2 regions of the Dongia sp. agr-C8 genome follow, and region 2 is predicted to be linked to the other one. Evidence: riboswitches for the same ligand, from Rfam matches in the RefSeq annotation. Region 2 holds a riboswitch; the other holds the start of a gene.
The links. A riboswitch is a leader RNA that binds a small molecule or an ion and turns the genes downstream of it on or off. The one in region 2 is predicted to bind S-adenosylmethionine.

Region 1 (7,365 bases), on a different contig from region 2:
CATGCGATAGGCGGTCGCCAGCGTCAGGGTGTAGCAGGCGCTTTCCTCCCAGGTGAGGTGCTTGGGGCGCTCCATGAGCTGGCGGCCCTGCACCCGGCAGAACTGGGCGAAGGATCCGTCCGGGGTCTCGTAGCCCCAGATGCGCTGCGAGGGCGAGAACATCGGGTCGCCGCCGTTGCACTCCTCGTCGTCGCCGTCGTCCTGGTTGCAATGGACCACGACCTCGTCGCCGACCTTCCAGCGCTTCACGCGAGAGCCGATGGCCCAGACGATGCCGGCGGCGTCGGATCCGGCGATGTGATACTCGGCCTTGTGCACGTCGAAGGGGGAGATCGGCTTGCCCAAGCCCGCCCAGACGCCGTTGTAGTTGACGCCGGCGGCCATCACCATGACCAGGACCTCGTCAGCCTCGAGCTTCGGCGTCTCGACCACCTCGACCTGGAACGACTTGTCGGGCGGACCATGGCGCTCGCGACGGATCGCCCAGGCGTACATCTTCGCAGGCACGTGCCCCAGCGGCGGGATCTCGCCGAGCTCGTAGAGCTCCTTCGGCGGGGGACCTTTCGGCGCTTCGCCCGCGGTCTTCTTGGTCATCGGAATGACGACGGCATTGTCACTCATTGAAGCCTGCTCCCATGGCCCAGAGACGCTCAAAATTAATTCGCAGGTGCGAAATCCGTTGCATCCTGCCTTCGCATTTGCAGAAGGGTCAAGTCCGAATCTTTACGAAACTGTCTCAAGCGCAGAGATAAATGTTCAAATGATGCGCGATCGATCGAAGGGATGAAATTAAATATTGCCCGCAAAGTGCGCGCCGCACCATGGACGACCCGGCCCAGTTCGGGCTCCGGCTTGACCCAAAAGAAAAGCGCCCGGCTTTCGCCGGGCGCCAGTCGAGGCATAAGCCTCAGCCACGAAGCCCAGGTCCGTGGGTGGGGAGACCGGGCCAGAGTTGGGCTTCGTCGGGCGCTTTTGCGGTTCCAGTCGGGGGTCCGAAACCGCAGCGCTTTTGATTATTCCATTCTCAACTGCTTCGCGTTCATCCTTCGCGGTGGATCCTCAATCGTCGCCGCAGCAGAGCGCGCCTGTGGCTGCACCCGCTGCACCGCCGATCAGCGCGCCGGCAACCGGTGCGCCGGTCAGCAGACCGATACCTGCGCCGCCCGCTGCGCCGATGGCGCCGCCGCTGACGGCTCGCTGTTCCCGGTTCGACATGCCTGAGCAGCCGGCCAGGAAGGCCACGAGTAGAACGCTCGCGATAACGCGCTTCATGGATAAGACTCCTTCTCACATTCCATGACCCGCGAGAGGTTCCCCCGTAGGGCGATTTCGCAGTGGAAAGGCCCTTCGGTCATCTCGCCTCAGTAAACGACCAAACGCGGCAAAAGTTCGCGGCCGGTGCTGCAAATTCGGAGCGAATTATCCGAGTCGTTTTTTCTGAGTTGAATTTCAGGCACTTAAGAGTGCGGATTCACGGCAGTGTGAATCCGCTCACGGCAGCCTGTGCCACAAACAAAAGCGCCCCGACCGCTGGAGCCGGGGCGCGTGTTGCCGCTCACGCAGAGCGCGGCGTCAGAGGCGGAACTGCAGGCTGATCGCCGGCTGCGGTTGCGGGACGACATAGACCGGCGGCGGCGGCGCGTAGTAGACGCGCGGCGGCGCTTCGTAATACACCGCCGGCGGCGGCGCGTAATAGACCCGCGGCGGCGGCGCATAATAATAGCCGTTGCGCACCACCACCGGACCCGGGCCCCAGCCGTGGCCGTGCTTCTTCCAATGCTTGCCGTGGTTCCAGCCGTTGCCGTTCCAGTCGTCGTCGGCCTGTGCGGTCGAGATGCCGGCCGCCATCAAAGCCAGACCGCCCGCGAGCGCGGCGGCGATCGTCTTCGATCCTTTCAAGCGCAACATGATTTCTCTCCACTCCTGTCGGGGGCGGTTCCTGCCCTGCGCAGGCCGCGATCCTCGTGACGGTGATCGGAATCGCGGTTCGTCCCCCTGCATACAACGCGCGAGCCTAATGAACCCAGCAGCCCGCCGCGGTCACTTCGCTGTGAAGGAGAGCCGCTAAGCCACTGGAGATTGCGGCAGAATCGTGGCGGGCCTGGCCGACGGGCGATCGATTTGACATTCCCGCGCAGGCGTGGATACTCGCAGCGCTTCGTGGCGATTTGAGCTCGGCTTGCGGCCACGTTAAACATGCAGCTAAAAGGGTCTGGGACACGCATTTTGCACCTCGACCTTGCCGGTCGGGGTGTTTTTGTGTCCGGAGGTTTTTGATTCCATGACGAGCAAACGCGAGATCAAGTCGCACTGGCGCAGCGCGACGCGGCTGGTGCATGCGGGCCAGTCCCGCTCGGGGTTCAAGGAAACCGCCGAGCCGGTCTATTTCACGTCCGGCTATATCTACGAGAGCGCGGAGGAGGCGGAAGCCGCCTTCAACAATTCGCAGCCGCGCTTCGTCTATTCGCGCTTCGGCAATCCGACCGTCGCCATGTTCGAGGAACGGATGGCGGATCTCGAAGGCGCCGAAGCCGCGCGCGGCACCGCGAGCGGCATGGCCGCGGTCTTCGCGGCACTCGCCTGCCAGGTGAAAGCGGGCGATCGCATCGTCTCGTCGGACGCCTTGTTCGGGTCCTGCCAGTTCATCCTGGCCGAGATCCTGCCGAAATGGGGCGTCGAATGCGTCTTCGTCGACGGGCGCGACAACGATGCCTGGAAGCAGGCGCTCGGCAAGCCGACCAAGGCGGTGTTCCTCGAGACGCCGAGCAACCCGAGCCTGCGGCTGGTCGATCTCGAGACAGTCAGCCAGCTCGCGCATGCGGCGGGCGCCACGGTGGTGGTCGATAACGTCTTCGCGACGCCGCTGCTGCAGCAACCTTTGAAGCTCGGCGCCGATGTCGTCGTCTATTCCGCGACCAAGCATATCGACGGCCAGGGGCGCACCCTGGGTGGCGTCATCCTGGGCACGCAGAAGTTCATCACCGAGATCCTGCAGCCTTTCCTGCGTCATACCGGCCCCAGCCTGAGCCCGATGAACGCCTGGGTGCTGCTGAAGGGCCTGGAGACGCTGGAGCTGCGGGTCACGCGTCAGGCCGCCAGCGCCGAGGCCATCGCGCGCAAGCTCGCCGGCCATCCCAAGCTCTCGCAGGTGCTCTACCCGACGCTGGAAGGCTTCCCGCAGCGCGCGCTGGCGCAGAAGCAGATGAACGGCGGCGGCACCATGGTCGGCTTCAGCCTGAAGGGCGGCAAGGCGGCGGCCTTCAAGTTCCTGAACGCGCTCGACCTGGTGCTCATTTCCAACAATCTCGGCGACGCTAAATCGCTGGCGACGCATCCGATGACCACGACCCACCAACGCCTCACCGCCGAGCAGCGCGCCGCGCAGGGCATCGACGATGGGCTGATCCGTGTCTCGGTCGGCCTCGAGGATGCGCAGGACTTGATCGAGGACCTGGAGCAGGCGCTCAGCGCGGTTTGACTTCAGTCGTCATGCCCGGGCTTGTCCCGGGCATCTGGTGCAGGTCGGCGCCAGATTGCCGGGTCGAGCCCGGCAATGACGGCGAGTTGAGATCACCGCGCCGCGGCCGAGGCTTCGGTGTCGTAGATCCCGAGGAAGCGGGTGATCTTGCCGTGCTGCACGGTGAAAACGTGCACCCATTCGCTCTCGAACACCTTGCCGGAGGAGCGCGCGGCGCAGCGTTCCCAGCCGAGCACGGTGACATGCGCACCGCCGGGGATGAACTCGCGCGGCTCGAAGGCCTGGATGTCGTCGGCGGCCGCGACGTCGGCGAACCACTGGGCGACCTGCGGCTTGGTGAAGCGGCCGGTATAGGCGAGGCGCTGCGGGCCGATGAAGCGCCAGTCGACGGCGTCGCTCAGCAGATCGACGACGGCGGCGATATCGCCGCGGCCGAAGGCATGATAGGCGGCGCGGACCACGTCCACGCCGGCATCGCTCAACAGCATGACTTCCTCCCCGTCGGGTTGTGCTGATCCTCCTTCGCCGCCGCTGCGACTTTGGATGCAGAGCAGGGGGCTTGCCGGAGCCCGGCCGGCCGGGGCAATATTGCACTGCACAATGATAAGAAGCCGTTTTGGGAGTAGGCGATGAGTGGCGAAAAGCGCGAGCAACCCTGGCTGTTCCGGACCTATTCCGGGCACAGCTCGGCCGCGGCCTCGAACGCGCTCTATCGCACCAATCTCGCGCGCGGCCAGACCGGGCTTTCGATCGCCTTCGACCTGCCGACCCAGACCGGCTACGACGCCGACCATGCGCTGGCCAAGGGCGAGGTCGGCAAGGTCGGCGTGCCGGTCTCGCATCTCGGCGACATGCTGACCCTGTTCGACGGCTTGCCGCTCGGCGAGATGAACACCTCGATGACCATCAACGCGACGGCGCCCTGGCTGTTCGCGCTCTATATCGCGGCGGCGGAGAAGCAAGGCGTCGCGCGGGCCAAGCTGCAGGGCACGGTGCAGAACGACATCATCAAGGAATATCTCTCGCGCGGCACTTATATCTTCCCGCCGAAGCCGTCGCTGAAGCTCATCACCGACGTCATCAGCTTCGCCTATCGCGAAGTGCCGAAGTGGAATCCGACCAACGTCTGCTCCTACCATTTGCAGGAAGCGGGGGCGACGCCGGTCCAGGAGCTGGCCTATGCATTGGCCACCGCGGTCTGCGTGCTTGACGGCGTGAAGCAGTCGGGCCAGGTGCCGGCGGCGGATCTGCCGCAGGTGGTCGGGCGCATCAGCTTCTTCGTCAACGCGGGCCTCAAGTTCATCACCGAGATGTGCAAGATGCGCGCCTTCGCGGAGCTCTGGGACGAGATCGCGCAGGAGCGCTACGGCGTCGCGGACCCGAAACTCAGGCGCTTCCGTTACGGCGTGCAGGTGAACAGCCTGGGGCTGACCGAGCAGCAGCCGGAGAACAACGTCTATCGCATCCTCTTAGAGATGCTGGCGGTCACCTTGAGCAAGAATGCGCGGGCGCGCGCGGTGCAGCTGCCGGCCTGGAACGAGGCGCTGGGATTGCCGCGGCCCTGGGACCAGCAATGGTCGCTGCGGCTGCAGCAGATCGTCGCCTTCGAGACCGATCTCCTGGAGTTCGACGACATCTTCGACGGCTCGCGCGCGATCACCGAGAAGGTGGAGGCGCTGAAGCGCGACGCCCGCGAGGAGCTGGCGCGGATCGACGCCATGGGCGGCGCAGTGGCCGCGATCGACAGCAGCTATATGAAGCAGCGCCTGGTGGAATCAAATGCGCGGCGGCTGGCGGCGATCGAGAGCGGCGAGCAGGTCGTGGTCGGCGTCAACAAGTTCACCGAGAGCGCGCCTTCGCCGCTCACCGCCGGCAGCGACGGCGGATTCATGAAAGTTGATGAGGCGGCCGAGAGCGAGCAGATCGCGCGGCTCAAGGCCTGGCGCGAGGGACGCGATGCCGCGGCGGTCGCAGCGGCGCTGCAGCGGCTGGAAGGCGATGCGCGATCCGGCGCCAATATCATGGAAGCCTCGATCGCTTGCGCCCATGCCGGCGTCACCACCGGCGAATGGGGCGCCGCCTTGCGCAAGGTGTTCGGCGAATACCGCGCGCCGACCGGCGTCGCGCGCGCCAGCGTCGAGATCGCGCGCAGCGATATCGGCAAGGTGCGCGGGCGTGTGGATGCGGTCTCGAAGCGGCTCGGCCGCCGGATCAAGATCCTGGTCGGCAAGCCCGGTCTCGACGGGCATTCCAACGGCGCCGAGCAGATCGCGGTCCGGGCGCGCGATGCCGGGATGGAAGTCGTCTATGAAGGCATCCGCCTCACCCCGGCGGAGATCGTCAACGCGGCGCTGGAGGAGGGCGTGCATGTGATCGGCCTCTCCATTCTTTCCGGCTCGCACGTCGCGCTGGTCGATGACGTGATGGCGCGGCTGAAGAAGGTCGGCCTCTCCGAGATCCCGGTCGTGGTCGGCGGCATCATTCCGCCCGAGGACGCGCAGCGGCTGCTGGCCGCCGGCGTCGCGCGGGTCTATACGCCGAAGGACTACGACCTCAACACGATCATGGGCGAGATCGTCGACCTCGTAGAAGCTCGCCGCCCCGAAGCCGCCTGATGTCCACACTTCCGCTCTATCGCCCGGCGCCGACGCCGCGGCATCGCGGCTTCGGCCATCCGTTCCAGGCGGAGCTCGCCGAGCTGCTGGCCTGGCGCCGCGACGTGCGGCATTTTCGGACCGACCCGATCCCCGAAGCCGTGGTCGATCGGCTGCTCGATCTCGCCTGCCTCGCGCCTTCGGTCGGCAATTCGCAGCCCTGGCGCTTCGTCGACGTCGCCTCGGCGGAGCGGCGCGCGGCGATCATCGCCAATTATCAGGCGGCGAATGCGGAGGCGCTCGGCGGCTATCGCGGCGAGCGCGCCGCGCTCTACGCCTCGCTGAAACTCTCCGGCCTGCAGGAAGCGCCGGTCCATCTCGCCGTCTTCTGCGATGAGACGACCGGGCAGGGGCTGGGCCTCGGGCGCAAGACCATGCCGGAGACCTTGCGCTATTCGGCGGTCATTGCGGTGCACACTTTGTGGCTGGCGGCGCGGGCGCGCGGGCTCGGCCTCGGCTGGGTCTCGATCCTTGATCCGCTGGCCGCGACCAAAAGTCTCGATGTTCCAGAGACCTGGTCCTTCGTCGCCTATCTCTGCCTCGGCTGGCCGATCGAGGACCAGGCCGAGCCGGAGTTGCAGCAGCGCGGCTGGCAGCCGCGCGAGGCCGCCTGCCGCCAGGTGCTGGCGCGCTGATCCGGCGCAAGCGGCGCTCTGGTCCGCATTTTCCCTTTAATCGCATAGTATTGTATGAATTTGCTGAGTGCCGCGCTTAGCGGTGCGTTAAAGTTTTGGTGATCGACTGCAATCCTGAAACCGGGGTGAGAGAGGGCTTCCCCAAAGGATGTCGGGCGCGCTGAACAGGGTGATGGAGCAAATCGGACCGGCGCTCGCCGTGCTCGGCCTGGGCACGGTCGCGCTGCTGTGCGGGATTGTGATCATCCTCATCGCCCGCAATGCCCGGCTGCGGGCCGCGGCCGATGAGGAGCGCGAACTCGCGCGCTTCCGCCAGCTGGCCGACGCGACCTTCAGCGGCGTCTTCGTCTATCGCGACAACGTCATTCTCGACGTCAACGTCGCGCTCTGCCGCTTCATGGGCTGCGAGCCCCAGGATCTCATCGGCCATTCGGTCTCCGGCTTCGTGGCGCCCTACGACCGCGAGCGCCTGGCGATGCGCATCCAGTCCGGCCAGTTCGAGAACGAGGAGTACGACGTCATCATCAAGTCCGGCGAGCGCCGCACTGTCGAGGTGATCACCCGCATGGTCGACTATCGCGGCGGCACGGCGCGCGTG
Region 2 (7,365 bases):
CCGCGAGGCCTTTCCGCTGGTGACCTTGCGGATCACGGTCGAGCTCTTCCAGGCAACCCGCAATGCGCTGCTCGAAGGAACGGTGGATCTTGCGCTGATGGCGTCCTCGACGCCGATGCCGGCGGAGATCGAGCGGCGGCAATGCGCGCAGATCGAACTGATCGCCGTTGCGGCCGCCGATCATCCGCTGGCGAAGATCAAAGGCCCGTTCGCGCCTGAGCTGCTGCGCGACCATCTGCAGCTGGTCTTGACCTCGCGGAGCGAGGTGCTCGACCGGCGCGACTACGGCGTTCATGCGGTGCGGCATTGGCGCATCGCCGACATGAACCTGCGCCACAAGCTGCTGCTGGCCGGAGTCGGCTGGTGCAGCATGCCGCGCGCGCTGGTCGCCGCCGATCTCGCCGCCGGTCGGCTGGTCGAGTTGAAGCCGTTGCGCTGGGAGGGCTCCGACCGCATGCCGCGCTTCCCGCTGGTGATCGCGCATCGCCGCGACAAGGCGCTGGGACCGGCCGCCAAATGGCTGGTCCAGCGCCTCGCCGCGGGCGCGGCTAAGACTCCTCAGTCTCGGCGAAAGCCTGTTCGAGCACCTGCATCAGGTGGTCGGCGTTCGCGCGGCTGAAGATCAGGCCGGGCCGCAGCTTGATCACGTTGTCATAAGGGCCGTCGGTGCCCATCAGGACGCCGAGATCGCGCGCGCGTTCAACCACACGGCCAGCCCGTTCGGTCGCGGGCGCCTTGCTCTTGCGGTCGGTCACCAGGTCGAGGCCGAGCATCAAGCCGATGCCGCGCACGTCGCCGATCACGCTGTGCTTCGCCTGGAGCTTGCGCATGCGGGTGAGCAGGTCCGTGCCGATCTCGGTCGCATTGCGTAGCAAGTTATCGCGCGCGATGATCTCCAGCACCTTCAATCCGACGGCCGCGGAAACCGGATTGCCGCCGAAGGTATTGAAGTATTCCATGCCGTTGGCGAAGCTCGCCGCGATCTCCTCGGTGGTGACCACGGCCGCCATCGGATGCCCGTTGCCGATCGGCTTGCCCATGGTGACGATGTCGGGTGCCACGCCTTGGGTCTCGAAGGCCCAGAGATGGCTGCCGACCCGGCCGAAGCCGACCTGCACCTCGTCGGCGATGACCACCGCGCCGGCGGCGCGCGCAGCGGCGTAGGCGGCTTGGAGATAGCCGTCGGGAAGCACGATCTGGCCGGCCGAGCTCGGGAAGGATTCCGCGATATAGGCGGCGAGGCCGCGGCCTTGCTGGGAGAGCGATGCGGCGATCTCCGCCACCGGCTGCGCGTAGCGCCGGCCGATCTCCGCCTGCGGCCAGTCCGCGGGCGCGCGGTAGGCGTCGGGCAAGGGTGCTTCCCAGGTGGTCTCGGGCCGGCCCAGCCCGCCCTTGCGCTTGTATTTGTAGGGGCTGATTTCGATCAGGGCCTGGGTGTTGCCGTGATAAGCCCAGTCGAGGGTGATGATGTCGCGTGCCTTGGTATGCGCCCGGGCCATGCGCAAGGCGAGCTCGTTGGCCTCGCTGCCGGAGCAGCAGAAGGCGGCGACCTTCAGGTTCTTCGGCAAGGTCGCGGTCAGCGCCTCGGCATAGGCGATGACGTTGTCATGCAGATAGCGGGTGTTGGTGTTGAGGATGGCGGCCTGGCGTGCGGCGGTCTCGACGATCTCCGGGTTGGAGTGTCCCAGCTGCGCCACGTTGTTGTAGCAGTCGAGATAGGCCCGGCCGGTGTCGTCGATCAGGTAGACGCCTTCGCCGCGCACGATCTTCAGCGGCTTCCGGTAGGAGATGCTGAGGTTGCGGATCAGCTTGCCCTTGCGCTGCGCCAGAAGCTCATCCTTGCTGCGTCCGGCGTGTTGCAGGGTTTCCGGCGGCAGGCCGACAAACTCCGCCGGGTCGGGGAACAGCTGCCGCCAGAGCTCGAGGTAATCCTTCTCGCCGGCGCCGATCACGTCCGCCGCCTTCGGTTCCGCGTAGGTGATCAGCTGGATATGCACATGCGGCTGCCAGTTGCCGTTCTCGCTGGGCTTGCCGAACGCCCCGAGGACATCGCCGGCCTTAAGCTTCTCGCCGATTTTGCGATCCTGCACCGTCTGGGCCGAAAGATGGCCCCAGAGGCTGTAGAAGACATGGCCGTCCGGTGCGTGCCTGAGCAGGACGGCATGGCCGTAGTCGAGCGGCACATCGGTCTCGAAGAGATCCACCACGGTGCCGTCGAGCGGCGTGCGCACCTGGGTGCCGGCCGGCGCGAAGAGATCGAGGCCGAGATGGAGCTTGCGCCGGAGGTTCGGCGCGAACACCGACTTGAAGGCATCCGAGGAATAGACCGGCCGCTCCTCTCCCCAGGCGCCGATCCCGAGCGTGACCCCTTCCCGGACGGTGATGTCATCCCAGAGGCGCTCGGCCTCTTCGGGGCGGCGGGCCGCTGAGGCCTTGGCGATCGGATGGTCGGGATCGCCGAAGGGCACGATGGCCTTGGCGTAGAAGGCGGTCGGTTGATCCAGCACCGGCTTCAGGGTTGCGCGGTTGGCGTCGATCCAGCGCACGACGCCTGCTGCGCCGGGCGCCGCCTCGAAGCCGCAGGCATGCCGCAGCATTCCGGTGGCGAGGGCCGGGTCCATGGCGCGCATGCGCCCCAGCATCGCCCAGGCCGGCGCTTCGCTGATGTTGAGATAGGCGTTGTCCTTGACCCGGTCGCGCCGCGAGGCGGAGAGGGTGACGCTGGTGACGAGGCGCATCGCCATCAGGTCGAACAGCAGGTCCAACTCCTCGGATTGGAGCGGGTGGACCTGGTGGTAGCCCGCGGCGATCGTGCCGGCGACGTCGATCGGTGCCGGCTGGTCGAGGATCGCATAGGCGCCGGCGACGGCGAGTTCGCCGATGGTGGCGGAATGGATAGCATCGCCAAAATCGATCAGCCCGACGATCCGCTGCCCGACGGCGCCGTCCACCAGCAGGTTGTTGTCATTGGCGTCGCCGTGGATGACCTGCGCGCGCAAGCGTGCCAGCCGCGGCGCTACCTTGGTCTCGAAGCGCTCCAGGAAATGATCGACCAGGGCGCGCTGTTTCGGGTCGATGAGAAAGTCGAGCCGCCCGCGCGAGCGGCCGGCCTGCTTGATGTCCCAATCGAAGTCGCGATGTGCGCCGGGATGGCCGAAGCTCTGCAATGCGCGATCCAGCCGCCCCAGGCACTCGCCGAGACTGTCATGCAGCGCCGCGGTCCGCTGGCTGCTGGAATAGAGCTGGCCGGGCAGCCAACTCACCAGCCGCACGAAATGCTCTGTCCCGCCGCGCATGCCGGTCCGGCCCAGGTCTTCGCCGGACAGGGTCGGCCGCAAGTGCGGCAAGGGGAGACTGGGATCGATGGCCTGAACGTGGCGCAGCAAGGCGGCCTGGAAGGCCAGCGCCTGATGGTCCTCAGCTGCATTCGCGATCTTCAGCACCCAGCCGGTGCCATTCGCCTCGGTCAGCCGAAAGTTCTGGTCGCGCTCGCTGTCGAGCCGGGTGAACTCGCCGGAGAGGCCGTAGAGCGTGTCGGCGATGCCCGCCACTTCGGCGATGGAGAATTGCGGCGGCAGCGTCGTCAGGACCGACATGGAGCACTCTCTATGGGATAGGGGAATCATTGACCCGGCGGCCAATTTGCGGAGGATGGGGGCCGCGACACAACCGCCCTTTTGGCTCCCCATTCCGCCACTTTGACCGGTCCCGCCGCCTGATGCGCCCAATCGATGAAAAGGACCGGCAGATCCTGGACTTGCTGCGGGCGGATGCGCGCCTGCCGCTGAAGACCTTGGCCGCCAAGGTAGGGCTGGCGCGTTCGACCCTGCGGGACCGGTTGTCGAAGCTGGAATCCGACGGCATCATTCGCGGCTACCGCGCCGAGATCGCGGAGAGCGGGCCAGCCGTCTCCGTCTATCTCTTCGTGCGGTTGAAGACCACGCCGGCGCCGAGCTTCATAGCCATGCTCCGCCGGATCGCCGAGGTGCGGTCCTGCACCTCGCTCACCGGAGACATCGATCTGCTGGTCGAGCTCTCGGCCGCCAGCACCGATCGGGTCAACGCGTTGCGCGATCGGATCTCTTCTCATGAGGCAGTGGCCGACCTCACCACCTCGATCGTGCTCAATCGGGATATCTGATCGGGCGGGATATCTGAGGCGGCGCGCTACTTCCCGACCTTCTCGATGTCGAACGGCACCGTCTGGTAGATCTCGTTGATCCAGTTCGAGATGAAGAGATGCCCGTGCGGGCGCCAGCGATTGAGCGGCGTCTGGCTGGGATCGTCGTTCGGGAAGTAGTTGTGCGGCAGCTTGATCGGCACGTTGGCGGCGACGTCGCGCGCATATTCGTCGCCGAGCGAGTTCGCGTCGTATTCCATATGATCGAGCACATAGAGCCGGCGCGTGCCCTTGGTCTGGGCGATGCAGACACCCTTGCTTTCGGAATAGGCCAGCACGTCCACATCCGGGCAGGCCGCGACATCGGCGGTGCGGATCTCGGCCCAGCGCGAGATGGGAATCTGGAACTCGTCGGAGAAGCCGATCATGAAAGGCGAGGAGGTCTTGGTGATCTTCTGGCGATAGACCCCGAATGCCTTCTCCGGCAGCTGATGCTTCGGAATCTTGTGGAAATGGTAGAGCGCTGCCATGCCGGCCCAGCAGACATTGACCGTCGAATGGACGTTGGTCTCTGTCCAATCGAAGATCTGCTGCATCTCCGACCAGTAGGTCACGTCCTCATAGGGGATGTGCTCGATCGGCGTGCCGGTGATGAGCAGGCCGTCGAACTTCCGCTGCTTCACGGCTTCCCAGGGCTGATAGAAGTTCAGCAGATGCTCTTCCGCCGTGTTCTTGGACGTGTGGTTGCCGATCCGGATCAGCGAGAGCTCGACCTGCAGCGGCGTCGCCCCAAGCAGCCGGGCGAACTGCAGCTCGGTCTTGATCTTGTTCGGCATCAGGTTGAGCAGGCCGATCTGCATCGGGCGGATGTCCTGACGCACGGCCACCGTCTCGGTCATGAGACGAACGCCCTCGTTCACGAGGGTCTGGAAGGCGGGGAGCTTGTCTGGAATCTTGATCGGCATCAAAGTTCACCCAAAGAGCGGTCAGTTGACTCGCTTCGGGGTCCGCAGCCTTGGAATTCTCTGATGGGGATTCCGCAGGCGGCCCTTTAGCGAGTTGTTTAACGTGGCTGCAAGCCGGCCGGCCAAATCACCACGGAATGTCTTCCATTTAGCCCAACGGGCGCCAAAGCGCCAGTGACAAAAATCACCCTAAGGCCCTGCGAAAGGTCAGGTTTATGCGCTTTTTCCCCAGTAGGGGATGGACGGCGTCCTTCAAGGCGGCGACCCCGTGGAAGAAAAGGCGGGAAGGACCTCCCCAGACCGCGACATCGCCATGGTTCAACGGGTATTTGGCGGTGGGATCGCCGCGCTGCGGGCCGCCGAACAGGAAGGTGGCCGGCAGGCCGAGCGAGACTGAGACGATCGGCTGGCACATGTCCTGCTCGTCCTGATCTTGGTGCAGGGAGAGCTTGGTGCCGGGTTCGTAGCGGTTGATCAGGCAGGAATCCGGCCGGAAGTCGGGGTAGCCCGCCTCCGCCGCGGCTTCGGTCGCGAGGGCCTGGAAGCAGGCCGGCATCGGCGGCCAGGGCCTGCCGGTCGTGGGGTCGGTCGGGCTGTAGCGATAACCCTTGCGGTCGGTGACCCAGCCGACGGTGCCGCAGGTCGTCATCGCGACCGACATCGTGTATCCGCCGGGCGTCATCATGTGGCGGAACGGCGCTTGGGCAGTCACCGCTTCGATTGCGGCGAGCAGCTCACCCTCGCGCGGCAAGGCGAAACCCCGGAGGAGCACGGCACCCGCCGCCATCGTCTCGCGGGGCTCGGCGAAGAGATCGCGCATCATGCCGCGGCGCTCGCATGCAGCACCGGGCGATAGCCGGCGCGCAAGGCGGCGAGCGTCGAGGGCGGCGTCAGCAGGCCCTCGGCCAGCGGTGCCTCATTGACAGCTTCATAGCCGAAGGGTGTCCAGCGTAGCGGACGACCGTGCAGAACCAGGAAGGCGCTGTCGCCCGCGGCGATCATCGAGCCGTCCGGTAGTCGTTCGATCGCCCCCGGCATCGGGTGGATGCGCTTCTTTCGCAGCTGCAGGCGTTCGCGATGCAGGATGGCGTCCATCTCCGGTGCAGCGAGGATCGGGCCGCCATTGCCTTGGGCCCAAGCGGCGCGGAAGGCCTCGACCCGAGCGCGGCTGCAATAGAAGCAGGGGCGATGGCCGGCGGCGAGCGCGGTGGCCTCATCCAGGAAGAAGAGCTCGGTCCAGCTGCGCTTCGCCATCGGCACGCGGTGGAAGTGTTTGTACTTGAGCTGGCAGACCAGCCAGCATTTCAGGCTCCAGCGCTTCTTCAGCAGGGTGCGCGTCTCCGGGTCATGGATGATTCCCCGGTTGCCGGTGAACATCCCGCGCGCCGGGGTCGCGATGATCTCGCCGAAGGGGGTGACGCGGTTCTGCAGCGGCATGACGATACGGGTTCGGCCGAACTGAAAAGGCGAGCCTAGCCGGAGGGATGCTCTAATATCCATCCGGATCATGCTGATGTGAGCGGCCGATGTTCGCGGTGGTGTTCGAGGTCCAGCCGAGATCCGACAAGTGGGATGACTATCTGGGCCTGGCCCAGCTGCTGAAGCTTGATCTGCAGGCGATCGATGGATTCATCGACGTCACCCGCTATCACAGCCTGGCGCGGCCGGGCTGGCTGCTGTCGCTGTCGATCTGGCGCGATGAGAAGGCGCTGGTGCGTTGGCGTACCCAGGAACGGCACCATGGTGCCCAGGAGCGCGGGCGCTCGGAGATCTTCGGCGATTATCACCTGCGGGTCGGCCAGGTGACGCGCGACTCGCGCGAGGCGGATCTGCCGGAGCAGCGGCTCGACGAAACCGCGGTGGGAGCCGGTACGACCGTCACCCTGGTCAGCGGCCAGCGGCCGGCGGATTGGGTGAAGCAGAATGGCGCGGAGGCGGTTGCCGCGGTTCTCGGGTTGAAGAAGGATGCCGCAGGCTTGGTCGCCTGGGATGTGTTTGACGCGGTGCTGGCGCCGGGCGACGTGATCCTGCTGTTGAGCTGGCGCGACCAAGCCTCGGCTGAGGGGTTCGAAGCGACGCTTGCAGCCACCGATGCGACGCGGCTGCGGCGGGTGCGGGTCGTGCGCGACTACGGGATGTTCGATCGGCGGGAGGCGCCGCAATACTATCCGGTGGTGGAGCGCCGCTAGGTCCCGTTGAGGCCTTCGCCCAAAGCAGCGGTGAAGCGGCGGGCGATCGACCCGTCCTTGTCGAGCTTCGGGTTGAAGATGGTGATATCGA

Region 1: linked by a shared signal. The riboswitch ahead of metZ (O-succinylhomoserine sulfhydrylase) and the one ahead of ACYQ4T_RS23160 (homoserine O-succinyltransferase) in region 2 are both predicted to bind S-adenosylmethionine.

The regions. Positions count from the first base shown of each region.
Region 1 covers NZ_BAAGHZ010000001.1:1,432,934-1,440,298, forward strand. The annotation lists gene ccrA (crotonyl-CoA carboxylase/reductase) at 1-594, opposite strand, end outside; gene ACYQ4T_RS06595 (YMGG-like glycine zipper-containing protein) at 1,060-1,272, opposite strand; gene ACYQ4T_RS06600 (hypothetical protein) at 1,573-1,908, opposite strand; SAM riboswitch at 2,151-2,227, shown strand; gene metZ (O-succinylhomoserine sulfhydrylase) at 2,282-3,478, shown strand; gene ACYQ4T_RS06610 (nuclear transport factor 2 family protein) at 3,571-3,966, opposite strand; gene ACYQ4T_RS06615 (methylmalonyl-CoA mutase family protein) at 4,108-6,093, shown strand; gene bluB (5,6-dimethylbenzimidazole synthase) at 6,093-6,767, shown strand; gene ACYQ4T_RS06625 (sensor histidine kinase) at 6,940-7,365, shown strand, end outside.
Region 2 covers NZ_BAAGHZ010000004.1:613,798-621,162, reverse strand. The annotation lists gene ACYQ4T_RS23175 (LysR family transcriptional regulator) at 1-619, shown strand, start outside; gene ACYQ4T_RS23170 (aminotransferase class III-fold pyridoxal phosphate-dependent enzyme) at 549-3,596, opposite strand; gene ACYQ4T_RS23165 (Lrp/AsnC family transcriptional regulator) at 3,719-4,141, shown strand; gene ACYQ4T_RS23160 (homoserine O-succinyltransferase) at 4,168-5,085, opposite strand; SAM riboswitch at 5,152-5,229, opposite strand; gene alkB (DNA oxidative demethylase AlkB) at 5,270-5,908, opposite strand; gene ACYQ4T_RS23150 (hypothetical protein) at 5,905-6,522, opposite strand; gene ACYQ4T_RS23145 (antibiotic biosynthesis monooxygenase family protein) at 6,612-7,274, shown strand; gene ACYQ4T_RS23140 (arginase family protein) at 7,271-7,365, opposite strand, start outside.